DNA from 2 places in the Paenibacillus sp. Y916 genome. Region 1 is predicted to be linked to the other one. Evidence: riboswitches for the same ligand, from Rfam matches in the RefSeq annotation. Region 1 holds a riboswitch; the other holds the start of a gene.
What was found. Region 1 has a riboswitch for preQ1 ahead of queC (7-cyano-7-deazaguanine synthase QueC). Riboswitches for the same ligand answer to the same signal wherever they lie in the genome.
Positions count from the first base shown of each region.

Region 2: another riboswitch for preQ1. It lies ahead of AC1TO9_RS11995 (queuosine precursor transporter); the one in region 1 lies ahead of queC (7-cyano-7-deazaguanine synthase QueC).

Region 1 covers NZ_JBXCJA010000004.1:129,112-138,045, reverse strand. Annotated here, with positions in the region: gene queF (preQ(1) synthase) at 1-114, opposite strand, end outside; gene queE (7-carboxy-7-deazaguanine synthase QueE) at 141-887, opposite strand; gene queD (6-carboxytetrahydropterin synthase QueD) at 884-1,393, opposite strand; gene queC (7-cyano-7-deazaguanine synthase QueC) at 1,390-2,073, opposite strand; PreQ1 riboswitch class I at 2,168-2,211, opposite strand; gene AC1TO9_RS11335 (AIM24 family protein) at 2,340-3,044, opposite strand; gene AC1TO9_RS11330 (hypothetical protein) at 3,081-3,509, opposite strand; gene AC1TO9_RS11325 (peptidoglycan D,D-transpeptidase FtsI family protein) at 3,765-5,837, shown strand; gene AC1TO9_RS11320 (Cof-type HAD-IIB family hydrolase) at 5,895-6,653, shown strand; gene AC1TO9_RS11315 (DUF456 domain-containing protein) at 6,650-7,135, shown strand; gene AC1TO9_RS11310 (putative polysaccharide biosynthesis protein) at 7,196-8,827, shown strand; gene AC1TO9_RS11305 (DUF2515 family protein) at 8,844-8,934, opposite strand, start outside.
Region 2 covers NZ_JBXCJA010000004.1:264,716-273,649, reverse strand. Annotated here, with positions in the region: gene cobS (adenosylcobinamide-GDP ribazoletransferase) at 1-682, shown strand, start outside; gene AC1TO9_RS12005 (nucleotide-binding protein) at 754-1,218, shown strand; gene AC1TO9_RS12000 (methyl-accepting chemotaxis protein) at 1,259-2,947, opposite strand; PreQ1 riboswitch class I at 3,161-3,205, shown strand; gene AC1TO9_RS11995 (queuosine precursor transporter) at 3,210-3,896, shown strand; gene AC1TO9_RS11990 (L-cystine transporter) at 4,096-5,490, shown strand; gene AC1TO9_RS11985 (M24 family metallopeptidase) at 5,633-6,721, opposite strand; gene AC1TO9_RS11980 (SDR family oxidoreductase) at 6,910-7,758, shown strand; gene AC1TO9_RS11975 (copper amine oxidase N-terminal domain-containing protein) at 7,852-8,934, shown strand, end outside.

The DNA.
Region 1 (8,934 bases):
ATGCTTGTTATCAAAGCTTTCGAGAATGGAGGGATCATACTCTGTAACATATTTCGTCCCTTGATTTCCGAGTAACGTAATGTCTTCCATTTCATTAGGTTGTCTTCCTGACATAATATATGATACCCCTTTATTGTTTATTAAACGCCGCGTTTGTTCCCCCATACTAACGTATGAAGCTGAGGCAATACCCGCACATCATTAAGAATGGAGGAATCCATTACTTTATCAATAAGCCATTCATATCGCTGTAATAGAGTAGTCGTGAGTTGAGCAGAGTCCATTGTGTGGACATCTTCGTTCCCCACTTGTAGATACATAGTAGCATCCGGATAGCGAAGATGAACCTTAACAGCATATTCCAGATCATCCTCGTTAAAAACAACCACTTTTAGACTATGGGAATAAGCTGAAGGTCGAGAATTCAAGTTATCTATAATAACATCTAATACTTCCCATTCTGTACTCATGCCAGAACTTGGAGGCTTAGGGGACAATGTTACTTCATCAACGGTAGTGAGCCAATCTTGCCATTTGGAGCCTTGTGTTTCGACTGCAATTGTTATGTTCCGCTGGTGTAACAACTCAATTAATCTGCCAAGTTGCGGAAGTAAGGCGGGATTACCACCGGAGAGAGTCACATGTGAGAAGCGGTCTCCACCAACTTGGGAGAGTTCATCCCAGATCAGTTCAGGCGTAAGAAGCCTGATGTGTTCCTTTCCACTACCGTCCCAAGTAAAGCTTGAGTCACACCATGAGCAACGATAGTCACAGCCAGCCATACGAATGAACATCGTTTTTCTCCCGATGACCATCCCTTCGCCCTGGACGGTAGGTCCGAATATTTCGAGAACGGGAATGGGGCGATTTATCGTAGCGTTACTCACCCAATCATCCACTCCCGTCTTGCTTCGGCAAAGCTTGTAGGAGTTTCATAAAGTCGTACAAATTCTGTACGGATCTTTCTAGAGTGATTTATATCGTTCGGTTTATTGAAATGATCGGAGTTGTGCAAGGCATCTTCCATTTGCTCGAACAACCAGACGACCATATTCTCAGCCGTAGTATTCATTTTTGGTAAAGTTTCATTCAGATAACGATGGTCAAGAAAGGGCTCGATACGATCTTTCCAAATTTCTTTGATATCTCCGAAATCAATCGTTAATCCTATATCATTAGGTATACCACTAATTCCAAAGACGGCTTTGTACGTATGACCGTGTAGATTTTTACATTTCCCTTCATAGGCATGTAGGTGATGAGAGGCGTCGAAAGTGAATTCCTTACTGACGAGTACTCTTTTGGTGTGGTATCTGAGTTCATCACGCTGAATATCCCTTTCGAAGTGCTGAAGAGCATCTACGATGCGGAATTCCCCTGGTGTACGAGTCATCCTTCAGCACCACCCTTAAGTGATGCAGAATCGTTGCGTGCAACTAAATACTGATCAAGGCCTGCCTTTCGAAGCATGCATGCTGGACATTCTCCGCAGCCATCACCAATGATACCGTTATAACAAGTTAATGTACGATTCCGAATATAGTCGAATGCACCTAATTCATCAGACATTTGCCATGTTTCTGCTTTGTTCAACCACATGAGGGGAGTATGAACTACGAAATTATAATCCATAGATAGATTAAGAGTGACATTGAGAGATTTGATGAACACGTCTCTGCAGTCAGGATACCCACTGAAATCTGTTTCGCACACACCAGTAATTAAATGCCTCGCACCAATCTGCTTTGCAACGATCGCTGCGAAACTTAGAAATAGCAAGTTACGTCCATCCACGGTGGTGTTAGGAAGCTGGCCATCTTCGTGAGTGATATCAATATCGTGACGAGTTAGTGCGTTCGGAGCAAGTTGACTCAGCAGACTCATATCAAGTACGGTCTGTTTGACACCCAGATCAGCTGCAATACTTGCTGCGCACTCAATCTCTAATTTATGACGTTGACCGTAGTCGAAGGTAATGGTTTCTACCTCACTATAATTTTTCTTGGCCCAAAATAAGCATGTAGTACTGTCTTGGCCGCCGCTGAATACGACGACCGCTTTGTCGTTAATCATCACAAAAAACCTCGCAATCTTCTTTAAATTTCATAGAAGAATAGGAGATTCATGAACTGTATCCAACTCGAAAAAAGCCTCATTACATCGAATAAGGTAAATAGTTTTTTATAGAGGGAGTTCGCGAACCTCTTCCATGCAGATCAGCATAGATTATCTTCAATTATTATAACTTGTACAACGTGAACTTAGAACGGCATCATTATAACATGGAAGCAGTAAATAATCACGTTATTAACTTATCCCAATGTTTATCTGACGATCTACTATTTAATGAAAATCCCTCCAAATGGGATGACTTCTCTAAGTACACGCTTGATGAAACCATCATTAGCCCACTCTTTTTCCAATCGATGGTTTTGACGACCAGCCTGGAAAAGAACGGACCCTAGTCCAGTCATCTTCCAGTGATAGCTCATGTGCTGGCTGGCGAGTGTGTTTCCATATACGGTTAACTCAAGCTTAGCATTCTCAGGATAGGCGACCAGACTTCCAGCATCGATATAGACAGGTTCTGTAGGGTGTAGCTCAGTTTGGCACACAGGTCCTTGAGTAAGTAGGCCGAGGGTTCCTGTTCCAGAGAACTTCACTTTTATGACATCACGAGTGACGAGCATATTCTTGATTTGTAACAGCCGTGTCTGCATAGTAATGCCATCACTATAGAAGAACAGATTGCGAAAATCATAAAGGAGATCACTACCATTATGGATTTCCACAGATTTCATTGCAAAGCCAGGAGGTAGCGCTGCCACAAATTGAGAAGGACCGCTCATGTCTGATTGGATCAACTTCCCCTTGCGGTACATACGTTTCACATTCATGAAACGATCGCTGCGCCCGTTAGATGGTCCTCGATAGGAAACGATCTGTTCGGGATGAAGTATATGAATGAGATCTCCTTCTGCAAGAGAAAAGGTGACTGCTTGTCCAATGGGGGCATTACTGGGATTATCTATTCGTATATCCATGGGGTGAACCTCCTATGCAGAAGTTAAATAGACCTATCACTTATTTGAGCGCCTCATCACGAAGCGAGTCGTACGTGTAAGAACGAAATAACCTACAGCTAGAGCTATTGCCCAAATGACGATATTTTTTATTTGAGAGTAGCGATTCTGACGTGCTATCTCTGAATCATTCAATAGTTGAACCGTCTCTGTGAGTTGGCGATTCTGTTCTATCAGTTGTGCTGTTTGTTGTTCATAGGCTTTAATATTTGCTCGGGCATCGTTTAGATCACTATAAGTCTGCTCATAGTTTTTCTTTAGCTCATTCATTTGGGCTGGAAGCCCGGAGAATATTTCTAATCCTTCATAAAAATCTGTGAAGTAATTCGCATATGTCTTTTGTGGTAGAAGAGTGATCGAAATACATAGGACAAGGATAATAACTGTAGTTATACTGAATTTACCAAGGAGAATTCGTAACTTCATATTAATCACCACCTGATGTAATGTATACGAACTATGAACTATAATAGCCAATGTTCGACAATAATCTACTTCATCTACATCTATATTAATATAAGTTAGAAGAAAATACATTATGTTTGATTCGGCATATATATAACCTGAGATGAAGAACGTGGTAAAGGTGAAGGTGGCTTTGATTTATGTTAGAATAAGAAAGACATTTTTCGTAAAATTGAACAACTTTTAAGTAGGCTAAAGTTAAAGGAGGGTGAGCCGGTGAGTGATTACGTGCCGGATCGGGTACAGGAAGAATCGCCCAAACATAAGAATAGTTTTAACTTGAGGATTAATTTGTTTTTCTTCAGCACATTTCTTATATTTTGCGTCATTATTATACGGCTAGCTATATTACAATTTGTGGAAGGACCTACGTTAAAAGGGGAAGAAACAAGTAGAGATGTGAAGAATGTGCCTATCGCCCCGGCACGCGGAAGTATTCGAGATGCCACGGGTATAAAGTTGGCGTATTCTAAACCGGTTCAATCTTTATATATTACTTTACAGAGTAATTATAGTGATAAACCAGATGGGGAGAAACGAGATAATTATCCGGAAATAGAGAAGCTGGCTGAGGGGATTGCAGCAGCATTCGCGGAGTTTAAAGATGCTGATGGTGGGAACTTAACGAAAGAAGACGTTCTAACAGCGATGGATTTGAATAATAAATTGTATTTCGGATTTATTCCTAGACGTATTAAGATGGGACTTAATGATAAAGAGATCGCTTATTTCATGGAACATAAGACGGAATTCCCAGGAATAAGCGTTATTGAGGAGAACGTTCGACAATATGATCTGGACACCGTCGCTGTTCAAACGATTGGCTACATCAAGGATTTCAAAAGATCTAAAACGTTAGACAAATATCAAAATATTAATGAAGAGATGAGAAACGGTACACAGACTGACCCGGGACTCATGTATGGAGAATCCGAGTTCGTTGGGTTTGATGGCTTAGAATTGATGTATCAAGATGAACTTCGAGGTAAGAACGGTTATCTGAAGATACCGGTTGATCCACGTAATATGCCTGAAGGTATCGACGAGATAGTACCTCCGGAAAAAGGACATGATGTATGGTCAACGATTAATAAGGAGATTCAAGTGAAGACTGAGCAAGCGATTATGGACCAATTAGATTGGTTACATAAGAATCCTGTATCTGGGAAACTTCATAAGGATGCGACCACTGGCTTCGCGGTAGCTATGGAAGTGAAGACGGGTAATGTCGTAGCTATGGCAAGTATGCCGGACTATGATACAAATGTGTGGAGTTCGGGTAACATTTCATCAGAAGATTGGTCTGGCAAGGTAGAATATATTTATCAGAATGGAACGATTCGTTCTTTTAATCCTGGTAAAAAAGGAACTCATCCTGAATCTGTTGTCCTTTTGGGCTCCACGATTAAACCTCTTTCTGTGTTAATTGGATTAAATGAAGGTTTCTTCTCAAGAAACTATACGTATTATGATAAAGGTGCAGCCTATTTCGGTAAAGTAGGGCATCAGGCACGAGTTCAAAACTCAGGTGGAACTGTCTATGGTGCTATGGATCCAGCGAGAGCGATAGAGAAATCCTCGAATGCCTTTATGGTCGATATGGTGGGTAAACCTCTCACTAATAAGTATGGAGCGGACGCCATCGATGAATGGGATAGATACATGAAGGAGTTCGGACTTGGCGTTGTGACGGGCAGTGGTCTGCCTGGTGAATACAGAGGGTGGCGTGAGTATGTTGATGTGAAGGCGGCGGGAAGTACCCAGTCTGCTATGGCATATGCATCATTCGGTCAAGGTGGGAAGTATACAACGCTACAGCTTGCCCAATTTACAGCAACACTCGCTAATGAAGGTCAACGCATAAAGCCACAGCTCGTTAGTAAAATAACCGATAGTGATGGAAATATTGTTCAAGAATTCGGTCCGGAAGTATTAAATGTTGTTAATAATGGTGTTAATTTCGATAAATCATATTGGAATGTAGTGAAGAAAGGTATGAATAGTAGCGTGTCCGCTTTCAATAACTTTCCATACGACTTTGCTAGGAAGACAGGTACATCAACGCAGACAGTTGGTCCTAAGTCAGTGGATAACGGCGTATTTATCGCTTATGCGCCACGAGAAAATCCGGTATTAGCTGTCGCTGTGATGATTCCTGAGGGCGGATTTGGATCGAATAGTGCGGCTCCAATCGCACGGAAAATATTTGATGCGTATGATGAGGTTTATGGATTAGATGGAATACCTAAACCAAAGAAAGATATTACAGTTGATGATAATCCACAATAATGAACATCCTATAGCACAAGGTAGATGTTGGGATATTATGACAGGAGTGAGCGCGCCATGAACACAAAGTATAAATTGCTGGCATTGGATATGGACGGTACACTTTTGAATGACGAAGAGAAGATTTCATTAGAAACGATGAAATGGATTAGACAGGCGACTGAACATGGGGTGCATGTATGCCTATCAACTGGGAGGTCCTTCACAAGTGCCCTTCCTTATGCGGAACAATTAGGCCTTGATACCCCGATGGTTACAGTTAACGGGGGTGAGGTCTGGAGTGCTCCACATAAGCTTCATCGACGTTCTTTACTTGACGTTCCAAGGCTCAAGGAGCTACATGAGATCGCCATGGAGATGGATACTTGGTTCTGGGCATACGCAGTTGATACCGTATATAACAAAGAACATTGGATTAAGCAGCCACTAGAAGATAGTGAATGGCTGAAATTCGGTTACTATACGGAGGATAATGATGTTAGACATCGTATTCTTATGAAGCTACAAGACATGGATGGTCTTGAGATAACGAACTCATCCCCTTTCAACCTTGAAATTAATCCTAAAGGAGTCAATAAGGCTACTGGTATTGCTGAAGTATGTAGGTTACTACATATAGATATGTCTGAAGTAATCGCTGTTGGTGATAGTTTGAACGATTTGGCAGCTATTCAGCAATGTGGCTTAGGAGTAGCGATGGGGAATGCGCAGCAACATGTGCAGGATGAAGCAGATGTTGTCGTAGCAAGCAACAATGATGATGGTATCGTGGAAGTAATCAAAAATATTATTTTTGAGGGGCTAAACGGTAAATGACGATACTCGGGTGGAGTTTGATTATTGTTTTGTTTATTGTGGGACTTGCTGGAGCGATATATCCTATTCTACCGGGTGCACTCGCCATTTATTTAGCGTTCTTTGTCTATGGTTGGTTCTTTCATTTTGATTCTTTTGGAGTATGGTTCTGGATCATCCAGACGTTAATTGTGGTCGTATTATTTGTTGCTGATTATGTTGTAGGAGCGTGGGGGACTAAAAAGTTTGGGGGCTCACGTAAATCAGTCATTCTCAGCACCATTGGAGTCATTGTTGGTCCATTCGTGATTCCAGCTTTCGGTCTCATTATTGGCCCGTTTCTAGGGGCATTTATCGGTGAACTTCTGTCCGGTTCAAATGTATCGAAGTCTGCAAAAGTGGGCGTTGGCTCATTAGTAGGGCTATTTAGCAGTATGGTCATGAAGATCATCCTGCAAATTGCCATGGTTATCATCTTCTTCATTTGGATCATCGTGTATTAATGAACGGATGTAATGCTCGCAATTGGAGCTGTCTTGTCGTGAGAAAGTAGGGGAACGAGTTTGGTAAAGAAAGAATCTTTTGTTAAAGGAACACTTATTCTAGCAGCGGCAGCCTTGATCGCACGTGTTCTCGGTTTGGCACAGCGAGTACCACTGGAACATATGCTTGGTGATATTGGTAATGCTTCATTTACGATTTCCAATAGCATTTATTTGATGTTATTGACAGTAGCAACTGCTGGAATCCCGAGTACACTAAGCAAGATGGTATCCGAGCGCTATGCATTGGAGAAACCACATGAGGCACAGAGAATTTATCATGCGGCCTTAATCTTCTCTGCGGTCATGGGGGTTCTCATGACGGTTCTCCTGTACGTGGGTGCACCGTATTACGCTGCCAGCACGCACACACCTGAAGCAACCCTTGCTATTCGTACTTTGGCACCTGCACTCTTGTTGTTTCCTACCATTGCTATGATGCGTGGCTATTTCCAAGGTCGTAACAATATGATGGCTGGTGGTCTCTCGCAAATTGTGGAGCAAATTGCAAGAGTAGGAACGGCACTCATACTGGCATATGTGTTGCTACGAATGGATTACGATGATAGCTTGATTGCTGCCGGGGCATCGTTCGGAGGAGTGTTCGGTAGTATTGGTGCATTTGGGGTTATGTTATATTTCACAATCAAAATACGTAAACAGGATCGCACACTTCATCTTCAAGAGGGTCAAGGTTCGTCGATTCCTCTGATGCGTATTTATAAAGATATATTTACATTATCGATACCTATTGTATTGACCTCGTTAGCTGTTCCGGCTGTGAACTTTATTGATACTTCTATTATTAAAGATTTGCTAATAGGGCAGTCAGGAGATGCTTACGCAACTCAAGCTCTAGCTATTCTCGGAAGTCGGGCACAGCCAGTAGCAGGTATTCCTCCAATTCTAGCTATCGCCCTTAGTACATCACTGATACCAATCATATCAGCTGCATTTGCTCGCAGGGATCAGCCTTATCTCAAACAACAAATTACATTAGCTATGAGAATTGCCATTCTAACAGGAATGCCAATGGTTATCGCACTATGTGTGGCATCATATTCTGTCAATGGTCTGTTGTTTAGTAACTTAGATGGTAGTGGGATTATTATGTTGCTTACATTCGGAACTATATTCCAGATCACGATGATGACTTCTAACTCAATATTACTCGGCGTGAGTAAAGCGAGAGTGTCGATGGTCAACGTTATGATTGGTGTCGTTGTGAAGCTTGCAGCCAGTTATGCTCTAGCTCCATTCTTTGGAATCTATGGTATTATCGCAGCAACGGGACTTTGTTTCTTAGTAATTACGCTTCTCAACCTTAGACTCCTTAAGGTGATCGTGCCTTTCACGATCCTTGGGAAACGCTGGGTTAGCTTCATGATAACGATTATTGTGTCAGCTGGAGCGGGGTATGGACTGAATCAAGCTGGAATCCAACTTGTACATATCATGCCAGATAGATTAGCTTATCTAATCACCTGTTTAGTTGTAGGAGTCGCTGTCGTTATTATTTACTTGGTTCTGCTTATTGTACTTGGGGTACTGCGTCAAGATGAATTAACCAGCTACCCTCGCATGTTACAGAAGGTATTCTCACCACTTATGACTCTGCAACCGAAGCGTATTCGCAATCGTGCGAATAGTTAACACTGAAAGATTTACATTAATTAAAGTTTCTTATGATATCGTGTGCTAATGCTGCCTTTTGCAATGCGGCTCGGTGATCGTGACTCATCTCAATTAGAATAGGTCTC
Region 2 (8,934 bases), 140 kb from region 1:
TGTTATTGGATTGGTTGTGTGGGCAGGAGCAGCCGGATTCGCCTATTTGCTTCCTCCATTACCTGCTGCCGTGCTAACCCTTATATTATGGGTCGGTCTTACAGGTGGACTTCATTTGGATGGCTGGATGGATACAGCAGATGGTGTATTAAGTTATCGTTCTCGTGAACAAATACTGGAGATTATGAAGGATAGCCGTGTGGGTGCGATGGGTGTGATAGCATGCGTTCTGCTTCTGCTGCTTAAACTCTCATTAATCTATTCACTATTAGTGGACGGACTTGATTACTCAGGTCTTCTTCTACTGCCTTTGATTTGGAGTCGATGGTTCATAGTTCATGCTATATCTTCATGGCCTACGGCTCGTGGCAAGGATGGCATGGCTGGACAATTGAATGGGTTGAATAAAGGACAGACATACGTGACGTTGCTAATGGCGATTATGTTATCCGGAGTTGCTGTATCGATTGCTCCAATATTTCATTTGGACAGCCAATCATGGACTACAGCATGGGTTGGATTCATTATGCTTCCTCTAGCGGCTTGGATCGCTGGAATGTGGTTAGCACGGAAGCTGAATGCTACGCTAGGTGGATTAACTGGGGATACTTATGGCGCTCTTAATGAATTTCTTGAAGTCGTAGCGTTGCTGATGCTAGTGCTGTTGCACAATCTGATGTGAGAGGGGCAAGAATGAATATGGTGAAATCTGAAACTCGCGATTGGAGTAAGGGTGCTTTTGGACAAGTGCTGATGCTGCAGGGGACGGCTTCAGATGTAGGTAAGAGTGTCGTTACCACTGCTTTATGTCGTATTTTTACACAGGATGGATATCGGACAGCCCCTTATAAGTCGCAAAATATGGCTCTGAACTCTTACGTAATGGAGGATGGGAAAGAAATCGGTCGTGCGCAAGGAGTTCAAGCTGAAGCCTGTAGTGTTAAAGCTACGACGGATATGAATCCTATCCTTATCAAGCCAATGAAAGATATGTTCTCACAGATTGTGGTTCATGGTGTATTTCATAACGATACATTCCGCAGGTCCTGGCTGGATGGTATTCGTGTCAATAAAGGCTTGGGACCTTTGGGTCAGACGTTTACTTCTAGTACGCTCAAGGAACAGGAATTCGATCGAATCGCTGAGGTGGTCCGCAACCATATCGATATGAATCAGATTTACGACATTATGGGTGTTAGTCAGACAAAAGACGCCTGACGGCGTCTTTTGTGAGAAAGTTAATGTGATGGATGGGCAATTATATTTTGAATTGTTGGATAGCCTCTTGTAGCTGAACGGCATACTCATGGAGAGTAGTAACGGTCGAACGATGCTGCTCCATTTCATTCAATTGTTGCTCACTTGTAGTTGCAATTTCACTCATACTTATTCGAGATCTTGATGTGATTAATGCCGTCTCTTCGACAGATGCGCTGACTTCCTCCGTGCCTGCTGATACTTGTTGTGTTGTTGCGGATACGGCTTGTATGCTCTGATTAACGTTGTGAATGAGAATATCTAACTGATTGAAGGCTTTCCCAGCATTTTGTACTAATTCTTTACCTGAACGGACTTCTTGATGGACATGGTCCATCGTAGCAACTGAAGCTTCAGTATCTTTTTGGATCGTTAATAGATGTTCCCCAATATCTTGAGTTGCAATGCGAGATTGCTCAGATAATTTACGAACCTCGCCTGCTACAACTGCGAATCCCCTTCCATGCTCGCCAGCACGAGCAGCCTCGATAGATGCATTAAGCGAGAGCATTTGTATTTGCTTCGTAATCTCGGAGATCGAGGTGACCACTTCTCCAATCACTTGTGAACGTTCATTCATAGAACGAAAGGATTCTAGAGAATCTACAGAGATCTGCTCTACCCGTTGCATCTGCTCTATAGCACGTTGTGCTAGTAAATTACCACTAACTGCTTCATTAGTTGCTGCAGCTACTTGATCGGATACATCACCGGAGGAATTAGCAATGTGCATGATTCCTTGGGTGATCTCTTCCATTGCGATGGCATTTTCTTTGGAAGTTGAGGCAATGCTTTCACTACCCTTGTCAATCTCTTGAAGGACTGAGTTGGAGCGTTCGACCATCATTTTCATAGTTTCTGTAAGGTTTAATAAATCATTAGATCCAGCTAATACTTCATGAGAGGTTAGTTGGACATGTCCGATCATTTCTTTTAGATTATGGGTCATTTGTTGGAAACTGCTAGCAAGTTGGGCGACCTCGTCATGTCCAGTAACGATAATATCTTGCTGTAGATTACCTTGTGCGAGACGGTTACTATGTGCGGCTAACTGAATGATAGGTCGGATAATACGCCGGCTAGTGAAATAAGCAATACTTAGACCCACTGTCATTCCAAGAAGAGTTATCCCTATACAGATCCAGATAATAAACTGAGTCTCCTCCAAGATAAAGCTCGCATCTAAGCTAACTGCCAGAATCATTGTACTCCCAGGAATAGCTATAAAGTCAGTTTTGAATGTTCCATATTCGTTAGTATATACTTCGGTAGTAGCGGTCTTATTGTCGACTGCGGCTTGCATTTCTTCCAGGAATGGAATTGATTGATTTACTTCTAGGCTTGATATACTGTTTGTAGCTAGGACGACTACTTCATGATCCTTTACATTAGCGAGATAAATATTATGTAAGCTAAAATGGTTCATTTTCTCATCGAAGTAATAGGAAAGTGCGGTTTGAGATCCTTCATTTCCCGTCTGCGTTTGCAATACCTGAGAAGTATTTAAGTGTTTGTATGTATCATTGGAACTAATCTTAAGATTGTTCTCAACCTCAGGTAATACATAATGATTAAATATATTCATTAGAACAAGATAGAAGCTAATACTGAATAGTAAAGAAATAATGAATAATACGATAGTAACAACGGACATGAACTTACGACTGATAGAATTTCTAATCCCAAACATAGTGAAACGTCCCCTTTACATATTGTGTCTATGGTTGCTATTGATTTTACAGAAAGAACAGAGAATTGAATAGCGTTATTTTCAACAATTTTGGAAATTTTCAGTAAATTTCGCGAATTAGTGAATTTATTCATTCATTTATTTCATTTTCAGGCTTGGCAATGGCAGTCTTCTGTGATAAAGTAAACCGTGTTTTGAACGTCTAAGACGTTTGGAGCCGCGGTTCGTAACTATCCCGCGTAACAAAACTAGGGGGATAACTATGTTTAATTTAAGTTGGGGTATTTTTTATGTTGTAGTAAATTTTTCGCTCTTTTTACTGTGCTATCGCCTTTTCGGCAAAAAGGGACTTTATGCTTGGATTGGTGTAGCTACGGTAATTGCCAATGTTCAAGTTACTAAAACTATTGATATGTTCGGAATTGTTATGACTCTGGGCAACACGATGTATATAAGTTTATATATGACCAGTGATCTTTTAAATGAAAGGTATGGTCATGAGGAAGCCCGAAAGGCAGTGTGGTTCGGTTTCTTCACTCTGTTGATGACAACAGTTATTATGCAAATGGCGCTCATCTTTACTCCGCAAGAGGGAGATTTCGCTCAAGCTCCACTGGAGGCTATTTTCGGACTCATGCCAAGATTGGCGCTAGGAAGTCTTACAGCATACTTCGTAAGCCAATTCCTCGATGTAAGGCTATACAGTTGGATTCGCAAATTTTATCCCAAACCTGAACAGTTCTGGATTCGTAACAACGGAAGTGCGATGATCAGTTCTTTTGTAGATACATTGATATTCTGCTCCATTGCCTTCTCCATACCGAAATATAGTTGGGAAGTGTGGCTGGAAATTCTCTTCACCACCTATATTATTAAATTTGTACTCATAGCTGCCGGAACGCCATTTCTATATATAGCTCGTTCTTTTAAATTTAAAGATGAAGATTAAATGGACGCTATTTATAGGGTATGACTTATTAGGATAAAGAATAAAATAATAATTAACCCTTTAAGTAGTGTGTGTATAACTGTTATTTTGATATTAAACTAATCCTATCAAAATACTCAGCTATATGTTATGATAAAAAATATTAATACTGTGACTTATTTGTTTAGCGATATATTTTAATTTTTTGGGGGAGTATTTAATGGAAATGCTATGGATTATTATTAACATTGTAGTCATGCTGTTACTGATCGGGTTACTCGTATGGATGCAAAAGAAACATATTTCCTTCACGAAGCGAGTGTTTACAGGTTTAGGGTTGGGAATTATATTTGGAGTTATTCTACAATTGTTCTTTAAACCAGATTCCGATGTTATAGGGAAGTCCACGGAATGGTTTAACTTGGTAGGTTATGGTTATGTGAGTTTGCTTCAAATGATCGTGATCCCGCTAATTATGGTATCAATCATTTCTGCTATCATGAATTTGAACGGTGTTAAGAACCTTGGGAAGATGAGTTTTTCTATTATTGCAGTTCTTCTAATTACGACTGCGATTGCGGCATCTGTAGGTATTATCACCACGCTGAGCTTTGATTTAAAGACGATTGATATTCAGAGCGGTGACAGAGAACAGGCACAGGGTTTGAAATTAGAGGATAGACTTGGTGTTGTTGAAGATAAATCTATTCCGCAGCAAATGCTTGAATTTATTCCGAAGAATCCATTTGCAGATATGACGGGATCCCGTAGTTCTTCTACACTTGCTGTCGTTATATTCTCTGCCTTTATCGGTGTAGCAGTTCTTGGAATAGATCGTAAGAAGCCCAAGCAGGCACAAGTCTTCCGCGATTTGATCGATGCGGTGTATGCTGTTGTTATGCGAATGGTTACCCTTGTATTGAGATTGACTCCGTACGGTATATTGGCGTTGATCACCAAAACCATCGCTACGACTCATGTTGAAGAAATATTAAAGCTGATTAACTTCGTAATCGCATCATATGTAGCTTTGATCGTTATGTTTATTATTCATTTAATATTGATCACGCTATTCAGATTCAACCCGCTTGTATATCTCAAAAAGGTACTACCTACGCTGACATTCGCATTTACTTCACGATCTAGCGCAGCTACCATTCCTCTTAATGTAGAGACTCAAACGAGGAAACTCGGAGTATCTACAGGGATCGCGAATCTGTCAGCTACCTTTGGGGCCACCATTGGTCAGAATGGTTGTGCTGGAATTTATCCAGCCATGCTCGCAGTGATGATTGCTCCAACAGTAGGTATAGATCCAACAAGCTGGGGCTTTATTGTGAAATTGATTCTGGTTATTATGATTAGTTCCTTTGGTGTGGCAGGAGTCGGTGGAGGTGCTACCTTTGCATCACTTATTGTCCTTTCTACGATGGGCTTACCTGTTGCATTAGCGGGTCTGCTAATTTCCGTGGAACCTCTAATTGATATGGGACGTACTGCACTGAATGTGAATGATTCCATGACTTCAGGTCTTATTTCTAGCAAAATATTAAAAGAGAATGATCCGAAAGTATACAATAACCGTAATATAGATTTAGATGCTACACAAGTTTAAGTAAGTAGGGTCTTTATAATCCAATACATGAGAAACCAAAGCAGAGGGTTGCATTGGTTTCTTTTGTAGATACATTGATATTCTGCTCCATTTCCATAACAAAGAACCTGACGGTAGTTTTTCCGTCAGGTTCTTGTGGTTATTATCCGATGATAGTTAGCTCTTTAGGGAATGAGGTTAATACATTTACCCCATCGTCAGTTACGACAATATCATCTTCAATTCGTACTCCACCTATACCGGGAACATAGACTCCTGGCTCTACCGTAAATACCATACCGGCTTGAACTAGATCCATATTGTTGCCATGTACGGAAGGATATTCATGAACATCCATACCTAGTCCGTGTCCAAGTCGATGCATGAACTGAGGACCATATCCCGCGCGTTCAATAACGCTACGAGCGCTTTGATCCACAGATGCTAATGTTACTCCTGGGCGAATGGATTGAATACCTTGTAGATTGGCACCAAGTACGGCATTGTAAATATTCGTAAGTTCCTGACTGATGTCTCCAATTGCAAATGTGCGTGTAATGTCAGAAGCATAGCCATTTGCAAATACACCCATATCGAACATTACTAAGTCACCATTCTGAATTTTCCGTTGTCCAGGTATTCCATGGGGAAGAGCCGTGTTAGGTCCAGAAAGCACCATCGTTTCGAAAGAGGGACCGTCTGCGCCAAGCTTCTTCATCAAATATTCAATCTCAGCGACTAACTCTATTTCAGTTACACCAACCTGAACATGAGTCAGGCTTTGACGGAGAACCTCTTCAATCAGGTTGATGGCATGTTGCATTCGGATAATTTCTTCGGGTGTCTTCTTTACTCGCATGCTTTGGAGTATAGGACCAATATCATGGTATGACTGTGCACCAATAGATTCTTGAAGAAGCTCAAAGTGAGAGACTGTTAGCTGATCTTTCTCAATGCCGAGGGCGTGAATATTCTCTCTAAGTTGTTTCTTAAGTAGTGTATATGGATGATCTGTATCAGAGTGTGTAATGATGTTCTGAACAGAGGATGCAGCATGAGCCGCTTCAGCATCAAGAGAGGGTACGATTAATACAGGTTCCTCTCCATGCATAAGCGTTAAGCCCAAGAATCGTTCATGCGGGTCGCTAGCAAAGCCTGTTAAGTAGTATATATGCTTAGGATCAGTAATAATCAAGGCATCCAATCCTTGCTGATGCATAGCAGTATCTAGTTCAATCAATCTTTCATTCATTTTATATTCATCCTTTCGTATTCTCATATCAAAGTGGAAAAGCGCGTATATCTAATTGTATTATAAACTTCTACTTATAAATGAGGAAGAGAGTAGCGCTATACAGGTAGTTCGTAGTGTACAATTAGCATGTAGAGAAACTAAGGTATTGCTTCTACTTTTACCCTTAAATAGGAGGATGATGCTAAATGCGAAATAAAGTCGTCATGGTGACCGGGGCTAATTCAGGAATGGGACTTGCTACATCCATTGAATTAGCCCAAAGAGGGGCTCATGTCATCATGGTCTGCCGGAATGAAGAAAGAGCTAGATTAGCTCATGAAGAGGCTATGAGACAGAGTGGGTCAGAGAGTATCGAATGGATGCTCGGGGATTTAGGCAATCTGGATAGTATCCGTAAGCTAGCGGTTAATTTCAAAGGGAAATTTGATGTTTTGGATGTACTCATTAACAACGCGGGTGTGGTCTCATTGAAGCATGAATACACGCAGCATGGTTTTGAAATACATATGGGTATTAATCATTTAGGGCATTTCCTACTCACAAACTTGTTGCTAGATAGACTGAAGAATGCCGAACAAGGTCGAATTGTGAATGTCTCTTCTGGAGTTTACAAGGTTGGGAAAATCCATTTCGATGATCCAACTTTAAAGAAAAGATATCATGTTGTCAAAGGATATGCACAATCTAAACTGGCGAATATTCTGTTTACCAAGCAATTGGCTGAAAGGTTAAAGGATTCTCAAGTGACAGCCAATTGCTTGCACCCTGGTGCGGTCATGACTAATCTTGGCATTGACCGTAAGACGGGATTCGGTAAACAAGTATACTCCTTGTTACGTCCATTCTTTCTGACTCCAAAGGAAGGATCTCAATCAGCTATATATCTAGCAACGTCGCCTGAAGTTACGGGAGTAAGTGGGGAATATTTCTATCGTCAAGAAATGAGGAAACTTTCAGCGCGTGCTAATAATAAGCAGGATGCCGAGCATTTATGGCGTTGGAGTGAAGAGCAACTTGAACTATATATGAAGTGAGGAAATAAATAAGGGAATTTCTCTTTACAGAATAATTATCCGCAGGCATACTTGGTAAATAGATGTAACTTAAGTTTACTGAGGAGGAAAGAAATGAAACGTATCAAATGGTTAATAGCTTCAGTACTGGCATCCATGCTTGTTGTATTATCAGGATGTCAATCTGTCGGGGGATTGGATATTAAGAAAAGTATGGTAGATAGCTATGCGGTCAAATCTTCAGAATCGAAACAAACCTTTTCAATTGAAATTGTACCTGCACTCGGGCAAATTAGTGAAGAAGATAAGGAAATAATTGATTTATTGAACTCATTCTCATTAAGTATTGACCATGTGAAAATGCAGGATGCATCAACTGCATCTGTAGAAGGAACATTAAGCTTAGATGGAAAAAAGGTGCCGTTCCATGTATCTGTCGATAAGAAAGAAATGATTTTTTGGGTCGAAGGAGCTAAACAACCGATCTCTATAGCTCTCGATACATTGAACTCAGAGTATGGCGTGGAGTTAGCTAATCTGCAACCCTCTACTGAACAATCTCTTAAATTGATAACAGATGTAGGTGATTTCTTCTTCAAGAATGCGCCTAACCCAGAGTCAATCACCTTGTCATCCGTAACAGATACGGTGTATGGAGAGAAACTAACCCTGAAGAAGCTTCATGTGGATGTTCGTGGAGATGAATTGGTGGGTCTCGCTAAATCCTTCCTGACGAGTGTGTCTGAGGATAAAGAAGGGGTCAAAGAATTAATTAGTACGTTATATGATGTGTACTATCCTATTTATGAATCTGGATTAAACATGTATAGCGAGGAATATTTAGAAGAAGAATATTTCGAGGACGAAGTATCACCATTCGCTTCATGGGAAAGTGTTATCCAAGATAAAGAAGCGACCGTGATTTATTTGACGAATCAATTACAAAAGGCACTGAAAGAACTACTTACAGATTATGATAGTGACGTAAACGATATCTTTAAGGAAGAGCCATTATTGAATGAAGTCTTTAGTAAAGATACAGTACTATCAATGGATATTATGTTTGATAACAAGCTACAGATACGTAAGCAAAATGTAGATCTTATCGTTCAGCTTCCAATTATGGAAGGAATTCCAGTGAAGCAAGTTAAGATTCATTCTAGAAGTGAAATCTGGAGTGTGAATGAGCCTGTTACT